Regions from separate parts of the Lysinibacillus sp. NPDC058147 genome, predicted to be linked through region 3. Evidence: riboswitches for the same ligand, from Rfam matches in the RefSeq annotation. Region 3 holds a riboswitch; each other region holds the start of a gene.
The links. Region 3 has a riboswitch for cobalamin ahead of ACFVT8_RS08645 (ribonucleoside-diphosphate reductase subunit alpha). Riboswitches for the same ligand answer to the same signal wherever they lie in the genome.
Positions count from the first base shown of each region.

Region 1 (3,283 bases), on a different contig from region 3:
ATTGTATTTCTTCAGGAAGTTCATAACAATTACTGTTAAAATTCCTTCACTAATAGCAAGAGGAATTTGTGTTAACGCAAAAATACCAGCAAATTTTGTGAATGAAGCCATAAAGCCTCCGACCTCAGAAGGGAAGGCAAGAGCTAATTGTACAGAAGTGACAACATATGTACCTAAATCACCAAGCATTGCTGCTAAAAAGACAGCGAGGGAAAATGATAGTCCCATTTTTTGTGAGCCCTTAAATACATAGTAAGCGATAATAGGGCCCATAATTGCCATAGAAAAGGTATTTGCACCTAATGTTGTAAGCCCACCATGTGCTAAAAGTAAAGCTTGGAATAATAACACGATTGTTCCGATAACACTCATTGCTAGTGGACCAAAAAGAACTGTTCCAAGCCCAACTCCAGTTGGATGCGAGCAACTCCCCGTTACAGAAGGAATTTTTAAGGCTGATAGCACAAAGGCAAAGGCACCTGATAGACCTAAAATCATTTTTGTTTCAGGATTTTCATCAATAGTTTTACGAATAGAACGTAATCCTAAAATAATAAATGGAATCGAAATGACCCACCAAAAAATCGCCCATTCGATTGGCAAAAAGCCCTCCATAATATGCATTGCAAATGCACGATTTGGCACGAATAAAAAGGCCAATAAAAAATAACTAAGCTTCCAACCTGAAAATTTCAAAAATCTCTCCTCCTAGCTTTAAAATTTTTCGAATTAGTATGCGAGCGATACAATTTCGCCATGGCGTAATTGCGTCCGGATTTAGAATTGTGCAAGCACAATTCATTCCTTTCAAAATCCGTGACATCCGCCGGAGGCTTTTTTTCATTCAGTGGTTTTTTGGCTCGGATGGAACCATATCTGTACTACCACTTTGAGAACTAATCTCTTCTGAATGAAAAAAAGCACTTTTCCGTAGTGGAAAAGTGCATAGCTAAAAAAAGCAAATAAAATTCTAATCTGCTAAGCCGCACACCCATCCTCGTAGGTTGAAACGATCACATATTTTTCGGCAGGTCTCCTGGCTTAAGTTCAATGTTTTATAGGCCTTCCCATCCTTTGGACAGTGACATTTTCTATAAAACTCCCTAGTACAGTGGCGGGACCGCGCCGGACTTGAACCGGCTTCCCTTTTAAGCGAAATGCTGAACAATTCGCACCGAAAAAAGTTGAAGTTGTGAGATTTCACGACAAAGTGTAACACGAATTTCCATATATATGCTATACTTTTTGTGAAAAAATTTTAAATTGATAGTCTATATCGAAAATTTAGATAAATATAAACTGGATATCGCGTTTTTTCTATGAAATTTTAAAAAAATTGTCACAAATTAAAAAAGAAATATTGAAATTTTAAAAAAATAAGCTATGATAGAAACAGTTTTTAATTACATAAATTCATATAAAACGTCCATAAGTGCTTGAATATTTTCAAGATAATAGGGAAATCGGTGAGAATCCGATACAGCCCCCGCTACTGTAATAGCTGATGAAATCGCGGATGCCACTAGTGAAAACTAGGAAGGCGCGAAAGTAAAAGGAAGCTTTAGTCAGGAAACCTGCTTATGTGATGATGCATGCAAACTTTTCGGAGGGAGAAGTTGAAGCGAGAGCGAGTACCTGTATATATTCGTTTTTATTTGGCTTCTACTAAACCTTTACTCTTCGTCTAGAGTAAAGGTTTTTCTTTTTCCTAAAAAGCAAATGAGGGGAGAAAAACTATGACAACTTGGAATTTAGAGGGGATGAAAACACATCTTTTTATTTGCAATGGTAGTAGCTGTATGAAAAAAGATGCTGAGGACATTACACAGGCAATCCGTGATGAAATACAGTTACTAGCGCTTGATAAAGAAATACATACGACAAGGACCCGCTGTAATGGCAGATGTAAGGATGCTTGTGTTGTCATTGCTTATCCTCAAGGGAATTGGTACCGAGTGCCGACAATGGAGCATGCGAGAGCACTCGTACAAGATTTGAATCATGAAGCGTTACATAATGAGCATGTTTTTACATTGCGTGAAGGTTCGTTACAGCGTACAGCGCAAACAACAGCCATTAAAGGCATTGAAAAGGTGAAAGAGGGGTAGCAAAATGGCGCAAAAAGGTAAGATTTTCGTAGTTGGCTTTGGCCCTGGAGACTTTAAACATATTACGACTCGTGCTGTGGAGGCACTACAACAAAGTGATATGATCATAGGCTATAAAACTTATGTTGAACTTATTCAGGATTTAGTTAATGCAAAGTCGATTATTAGTACTGGTATGACAGAGGAGGTTTCACGTGCACAGGAAGCGGTGCGTCAAGCAGAGGCTGGAAGTATCGTATCGGTCATTTCCAGTGGAGATGCCGGGGTTTATGGAATGGCTGGATTAGTGTATGAAGTATTAATCGAGCTAGGATGGACAGAAGCAACTGGTATCGAGGTAGAAATTGTTCCAGGTATTTCAGCTATTAATTCGTGTGCAAGTTTACTAGGTGCTCCGATCATGCATGACGCCTGTACCATCAGTTTAAGTGATCACCTAACACCTTGGAATTTAATTGCAAAACGAGTGGAAGCGGCAGCTATGGCGGATTTCGTTATTGCACTTTATAACCCAAAAAGTGGGCGTCGTACGAGACAAATAGTAGAGGCACAACGAATTTTATTGGAATATCGATCGCCAGATACGCCGGTTGGACTTGTGAAAAGCGCGTATCGTGACCGTCAGGAAATAACGATGACTACTTTAGCAGAAATGCTTGAACATGATATCGGCATGTTAACGACAGTTATTATCGGGAATTCAACAACATTCTTCTACGACAATAAAATGATTACGCCACGTGGTTATCAGCGTAAATATACACTTGGTGAGGAAAAACAACCGTTACGACCACACCAACGACTGAAGGAAGAAAATGAACCGTGGGCGATGAATCAAGAAACAGGAGCAGCGCGTAATGATTTTGCGACAGATCCTAATGCTAATCGTATTAAGCCCAGTTTAGCCATCAGACCAGAATCAAAGCCTAAAAAATCTTCACTTGAAATGGCGACAGCAGCTCTTGCAATGGTAAAGGGAACGAGCGCTCTTAAGGTAACGCCTAAGCTCGTTCAACAAAAAGTCGAATCTGTTTTTGAATTAGCTGTTAGCCCTGGGGTAGCCAATAAGTTTTTTACTCCTCAACAAATGATGACGTTGGCTGAAGTAGTAGGTGAGGAAGGAACGATGGAGTATACACCCGATCATCAAATTCATTTGAAGATCCCAACGTCTG
Region 1 covers NZ_JBHVUJ010000001.1:823,600-826,882, forward strand. The annotation lists gene ACFVT8_RS03975 (energy-coupling factor ABC transporter permease) at 1-696, opposite strand, end outside; cobalamin riboswitch at 1,010-1,194, opposite strand; cobalamin riboswitch at 1,414-1,597, shown strand; gene ACFVT8_RS03980 ((2Fe-2S) ferredoxin domain-containing protein) at 1,737-2,108, shown strand; gene cobJ (precorrin-3B C(17)-methyltransferase) at 2,113-3,283, shown strand, end outside.
Region 1: it holds a riboswitch for cobalamin, as region 3 does, so the genes downstream of both, ACFVT8_RS03980 ((2Fe-2S) ferredoxin domain-containing protein) here and ACFVT8_RS08645 (ribonucleoside-diphosphate reductase subunit alpha) in region 3, are expected to answer to the same signal.

Region 2 (3,283 bases), on a different contig from region 3:
GCTAATCCCCGAGAAGTCGCCCAGTCTCCACTACAATCAACTATTTGCATAGCAAAAGTTATCAACAAATTTTGGTGATGAATCAAAAACTGTCCAATTAAGTATGCTATATACTTTTGGACAGTTTTTGTATCTCTTTATTTAATTGGAATTATTTTTAACACTTTTTGAAGGCGGTATGCAAAAATACCTGCAAATACAGCTAAAATAATATCTTTTGGTAAAGGGGGCATCATCCAAAGCCATGCTACCTTATAAGTGAAAGCATCAGTAGCACTAGCCCATAGCTTATAGGCAAAGTACATCCAATTTGTTCCTAGTAAATAATTAATAGCTGTAGCAACTAATGCTGCAACTACATAGCTTTTCTTCGTCCCACTGCGTTCTACAATAAGCCCCGCGACAAATGCAGCTACTATAAAAGAGACAATAAAACCAAATGTAGGACTTATTATTTGTCCAAAGCCTCCGTTGAATCGAGCAAATACAGGTGCACCTGCTAAACCGATACACATATAAACAGTACAAGCGAGTGCCCCTTTTCTACTACCAAGAATAAGCCCTGCTAAAATAGCAAAAAATGTTTGCAATGTGATAGGTACTCCACCAACCATCATGAAAGGTACAATGGACGTAATATTAGCTCCGATCATCATCAATGTTGAAAATAGTCCAATATAGGCAATATCGACTGTTCTTAATTTGTGATGAGTATGTTCTGCAATTGTTGTCATTATTTCACCCCTAAAAAGTAATGTTGATAATAGTAGTGTAAAAAAATAATGATTTTGTGTCAACTTGATAATTATATATAGTTAACACAAAGTGATTTTCCCTACTTAACTTGATAAATCATTGTTAGTTATAGACTAACTATTAAAATATATGATAGAATCGTCATAATTTTAAATATTCGATGCTAATGGTGTGACATCTTGTACAATGTGTCACTTAAAAGGGAAGTCGGTGCAAATCCGACGCTGTCCCGCAACTGTAAAGAGGAGTTCTATGATGATTTAGCCACTGTTCTAGGATGGGAAGGCAATCATAGTAACATTGATTCGAAGCCAGGAGACCTGCCAATTAGTAATTCCTGTAATGCCCACGTGGATGAAAGCAATTACGGACAATAGTAGAAGGAAATCTTTCTGATGTTGTTTTATCAAGGGTATTTCTATGCGTGTTTGCATAGAATACCCTTTTTTGTTTCATTTATCTTCATTCAATGCTTCTTTTTGTCCCGAAAGTAAACGACAGCAGCAACAACAATTACGCCAAGGAAAAATTGATCTTTAATAATAGGAGTTAATAAACATATGAATAAAAAATTTATGCTACTCTCAATGACTCTTTTTCTAGTACTTATCATTTCAATGACAATTGCGATAATGGTTGGATCGGTTTCTGTTACCCCATTTTATGTATGGAAAGTGATCCTTTCTAAAATCCCAATAATACAAAATTCAATAGAAGAAGATTGGAGTCGCTCACAGGAAATTATCATTTGGCAAATACGAGCTCCGCGAGTATTACTCGCTGCTATTGTAGGAGCAGGTTTAGCAATTGCTGGAGCAGCCATTCAAGCACTTGTTCGTAATTCAATTGCAGAACCATATATTTTGGGGATTTCTTCTGGAGCGACGGTTGGTGCTACATCCGTCATCATTTTAGGTGCTTTTTCATTTTTAGGAGCTTATGCACTTTCTGTATCTGCATTTTTAGGTTCTCTTACGGCAATGGGGTTAGTTTTCTTCTTATCACGCGTTGGAGGTAGAATTTCTGTCTTTCGACTTTTACTTTCAGGGATGGCAGTGTCTTTTATTTTATCTGCTATTTCAAACTTTATTTTAATGATGTCAAAACAAGAGGGCGGAATGAAGGCGGTCATGTTTTGGATGCTAGGAAGCTTAGCTGGTGCTAAATGGGGTAATCTTTTAATCCCAACTATTATTTTTATTGTAGTATTTGCCTTGTTATGGCTCCACTATCGAAGCTTAAATTTATTACTGCTGGGGGAAGAAGCAGCAGTCACATTAGGAGTTAACTTACAACAATTTCGTATACAGCTTATTTTAGTAGTTTCATTATTAACGGGTGTGATTGTTGCTGTAAGTGGCTCAATCGGATTTGTCGGCTTAATCATTCCACATATTGTAAGGCTAATTGTAGGTTCAAACCATAAATATGTCATACCGATTAGTGCATTATTAGGGGGGATTTTCTTAGTTTGGGCAGATGCAATTGCTCGAATTTTAATTGCTCCTGAGGAAATGCCAATTGGAATTATCACGGCTTTTTGCGGTGGTCCATTTTTTATTTGGTTGCTACGTAGTAACAATTATTCATTCGGTGAAGGAGATTAAAGCATATGACATTAGAAGCGAAACAAGTATCATTCTCCATTTCTGATGCACGTATATTACATGAAGTAAGTATTCAAATAAAAGACAAGCAATTTGTTGGGCTAATTGGTCCTAATGGTAGTGGGAAGTCAACGCTATTAAAGAATATGTATCGTTTATTAAAGCCAGAAAGTGGAACAGTATTACTAAATGAACAGGATATTTTAAAGCAATCGAGTAAAAGCATTGCTCGAAATTTAGCAGTTGTGAGTCAAGAAACACCAGTTTTATTCGATTTTACAGTGCATGATTTAGTGAGTATGGGGAGAACACCTCATAAAAAACTATTGGAGCTTGATCAAGAACGAGATTTTCAAATTGTAAAAAATGCACTGAAACAAACAGGCATCGCTCATTTAGAGAAACGTAGCTTTAGCTCTCTTTCGGGTGGAGAAAAAAAGCGTGTGATGGTTGCTCGTGCTCTCGCCCAGCAAGCGCAGGTGCTTATTTTAGATGAGCCAACGAATCATCTAGATATTCAGCATCAATTACAGCTTATGGATTTAATCCAAACCTTACATTTAACAGTTGTTGCTGCAATACATGATTTAAACATTGCAGCTATGTATTGCGATCAAATTTATGTTTTACAGCAAGGTCGAATTGTTTGTTTTGGAACGCCAGAAGAAGTACTTACACCGGCATTATTACAAGATGTATTTGGTGTTTATGCCGATATACAAACACATCCACTTACAGGTAAACCGTATTTAATGTATATCCCAGAGCAATTCACGGAGCAAGCTTTAGAAACTACATGATTGATACATATTGAAATAAGTTTTTAAATAAATGCATCTAGAGGATTGTTTATCACTATAAATTATAGTGATATGCCAGAAGATGCACGCTAAGCGAAGTGGTTGATTGGAGTGGTCACT
Region 2 covers NZ_JBHVUJ010000013.1:29,203-32,485, forward strand. The annotation lists gene ACFVT8_RS22845 (biotin transporter BioY) at 138-734, opposite strand; cobalamin riboswitch at 907-1,099, shown strand; gene ACFVT8_RS22850 (FecCD family ABC transporter permease) at 1,317-2,363, shown strand; gene ACFVT8_RS22855 (heme ABC transporter ATP-binding protein) at 2,369-3,163, shown strand.
Region 2: it holds a riboswitch for cobalamin, as region 3 does, so the genes downstream of both, ACFVT8_RS22850 (FecCD family ABC transporter permease) here and ACFVT8_RS08645 (ribonucleoside-diphosphate reductase subunit alpha) in region 3, are expected to answer to the same signal.

Region 3 (3,283 bases):
CATATTTTGGAAAATTTCTGTGCACAGGTTCGAGCTGTAAATCATTCCTTCATGCTTATTCGGATTCATGCGATTCACTTCATCTCGATAGAACATAAACGGTACGCCTGTTTCTAGCTGTGAGCGCATAATACGCTTCATAATATCAATGGCTGGAACGACTTCACGACTTAACAACGGATTTGCGATACATTCCTCATATTTAGTACGGAAAGAACCGTCACCCTTTTTCTCATCGTAGTAATCCTCTAGTGAATAGCCCATGATTTCACGCACTTCATGTGGGTCAAATAAATGCCACTCCCCACGTGCCTCAACAGTTTCCATAAAGATATCCGGTAAGCATAGCCCTGTGAAAATATCATGGGCACGCAGACGTTCATCCCCATTGTTTAAGCGTAAATCTAAAAATGTGAAGACGTCTTTATGCCAAACATCTAGATAGACCGCAATAGCTCCTTGTCTTTGACCTAGCTGATCGACTGAAACCGCTGTATTATTAAGTTGTTTAATCCATGGTAAAACACCACTTGATGCACCTTTAAAGCCTTTAATTGATGAGCCCCGGCTACGAATTTTGCCCATATAAACACCAATACCACCGCCGTACTTCGATAATGTTGCGACATCTGTATTAGTGTCATAAATACTTTGTAAACTATCATCTACTGTATCGATAAAGCAGCTTGATAGCTGTCCATGTGTTTTACCTGCATTCGATAATGTTGGTGTAGCAACAGTCATATATAAATTACTCATTGCCCAGTAAGATTCACGCACTTTTTCTAAACGATTTTCAGTTTCATCTTGCATCAAAGTCATCGCAATGACCATCCATCGTTCCTGTGGTAACTCCACTGGTGTTTTTGTATAATCACGGACTACATAACGGTCCATTAATGTTTTTAAACCAATGTACGTAAACAACTCATCTCGACTTGATTCTAAATAAGAAGCGAGTTCCTGAAGCTCCTGCTCACTATATTTTGTTGTTAAACTTTCATGATACAAACCGGCTTCTGTATAGTGTGCTAAATGTTCTGGGAAAACCTTATAAACATCTTTCACTGAGACACCACGACGCATCGCAAATTGGTCATATAATTTTTCTAAATAAATTTGAGCTGCGACAAATGTCCAGTATGGCTCCTCTTCATCAATTAGGCTAAGCGTTTGTAAAATCATCGCATCTGCCCAAGCTTCAAATGTGGCATTATCGTTTTTTCGTAGCCATCGATCCGATAACCTTACAAAACTTTCGAGTTCATCCTCCGTGTAACTTTTTTTGAGCTTAGTCATTTGCTGTTCAATTTGAATTGTCATGTAACATTCTCTCCCTTTCCTTCTCCAGACAACACAAAAAGCGATCGCGCAACATTTATCGGTTACGTGATCGCTGTAAAATCGGAAATGGAAATGAAGGACATGGACACAAAGAAGTGAACAAATCTTTCGCCTCCACTTCTCAATCCCCGAAGAATGTGTTGCTGTCTTGAACAACTCGGCAGGTCTCCTGGCTCATGCTTCGTCCAAATGATGGCCTTCCCGTTCTTCACAGTGGCCTATTTATCATTTGTCAGCATTTACAGTTGCGGGGACAGCTTCGGCCTAAGATGACTCTTTTTCCGAATTCCCTTTTAAACCATATTGGTACCGCTTGTCCAAAATACTATATATTGTGTTTTAACTCCTAAACAAATCTAACATATTGTGTTTATTGTTGCAATAGGCGTTTTGCCCCTTACAAGTTATAAAGTGCTACATTTTCTCGATGCAAGCCCAATTACAATGCAGTTTTACGTAGTTTTTCAAAATTTCTAGGAAATTTTTTTTGTGCTAATTGCTCTTTTTCTGGCTGTATTCCTAGTAAAACTACTGCACATGGACCAGCCGATTTTTCAACATCTAATGAACTTTTGACTTGTTGTTCGCCAAAAAGTCGAGTAAATTCGGCTTGTAGACCTTTTGATCCGACTGGCCATACTTGCTGCACGATTCCCTCTTTCCACGCCTGAAAAATAGGTTGGAGCTGTGCGACATCTTCAGGCTGAGCAAGGATTTCATTGCCTACAAGCGGTAATCCATAGGTGTACCAACTAAGCTGTTCATACTTAGTTGCTATGCGTTTTTGCTGCTCACCTAGCATCGTTATAGACAAACCTGATTGTAGAGTCGGCATATTGGACTCTGTACTACCGTCTATTTGCGGACAATTAAGACCCGCCTCGTCAAAAACCTGCTGAATGCCTGCAACATAACGAGACCATGCAGTATCCCCTGAAAAATTAGCGAGTAAAATATGGCTTGGTAAAGCATTTGCAGCAAGTTGCTCTAAAAAAGTAACACGTGCCGTGAAGTATGCCGTAAGTTTGTCTGGGGCAGACACAACATCTTGTGGTTTTTCACCAATTGCTGCGGCATTATCTGTTGTAGCAAACAGCTCACCTATTTTTATTGCATTTCTCATTGCACTCGACCTTCCTTACGCACAAACACCTTAGAGAGAATTGGCATCACAACGGCAACGATCACTAGATTTACAAGTGTTGCCAATGGAAGACTAGTCAGTGAAGCCCAGTAAAATGCCGGACTTATGATAAAGTAAAATGGTAAAGGTGCCACTACGCCATTTAATATAAGTGCCACAGGCCATTTCCAGAAATGCATTCCTTTTTTATGCATGACCCCAAAAACCCATACAACAATAAACATTTCTACTGCGATAATAATATGTAGTGGTCCATAAGGGAAGCCAGTAGTTAAGGCTGAAATAAAATGCCCAATGACTCCCGCAACCCCAGCTAATACTGGAGATAAAAAGACAACGCTCAACAATGCAGGTGCAGAGTCAAGCGCTGCAGTTGAAATAAATGTTGGGATTTTAATGACTGCACCCACTGCACAAATTGCCGCTACCATGGCAGTGAGCGTCAATTTCATTAATCTTTGTCGATCCATTCCATTTCCTCTTTCCTTTAATATTTGGCTATTCATTATAACGAGTGGTTGATTTCCGTTCCGGCAGGGTGCTTTTATCGCTGACGTTTCGCTTTCGCGCAGAGCAAAGCTTCCTGGGGGCGTCTGATGAGCCGCTTCACTCGCTATGCTCGCTCCAGGGTCTCGGGCCAACAGATGTTTTTTGCGCGAAAGCGTAGTGCAACGTAGCGACAGCAACAGCACCGATGTTGGTCACGAAGGCGTTATCACAGGACGTGATGGTTTTAGCCTTCATTCCTCTATTGCTAATCCCAAGGAGTCACCCAGTCTCCACTCCAATCAACTA
Region 3 covers NZ_JBHVUJ010000002.1:647,241-650,523, forward strand. The annotation lists gene ACFVT8_RS08645 (ribonucleoside-diphosphate reductase subunit alpha) at 1-1,323, opposite strand, end outside; cobalamin riboswitch at 1,486-1,673, opposite strand; gene ACFVT8_RS08650 (hypothetical protein) at 1,784-2,467, opposite strand; gene ACFVT8_RS08655 (ECF transporter S component) at 2,464-2,958, opposite strand.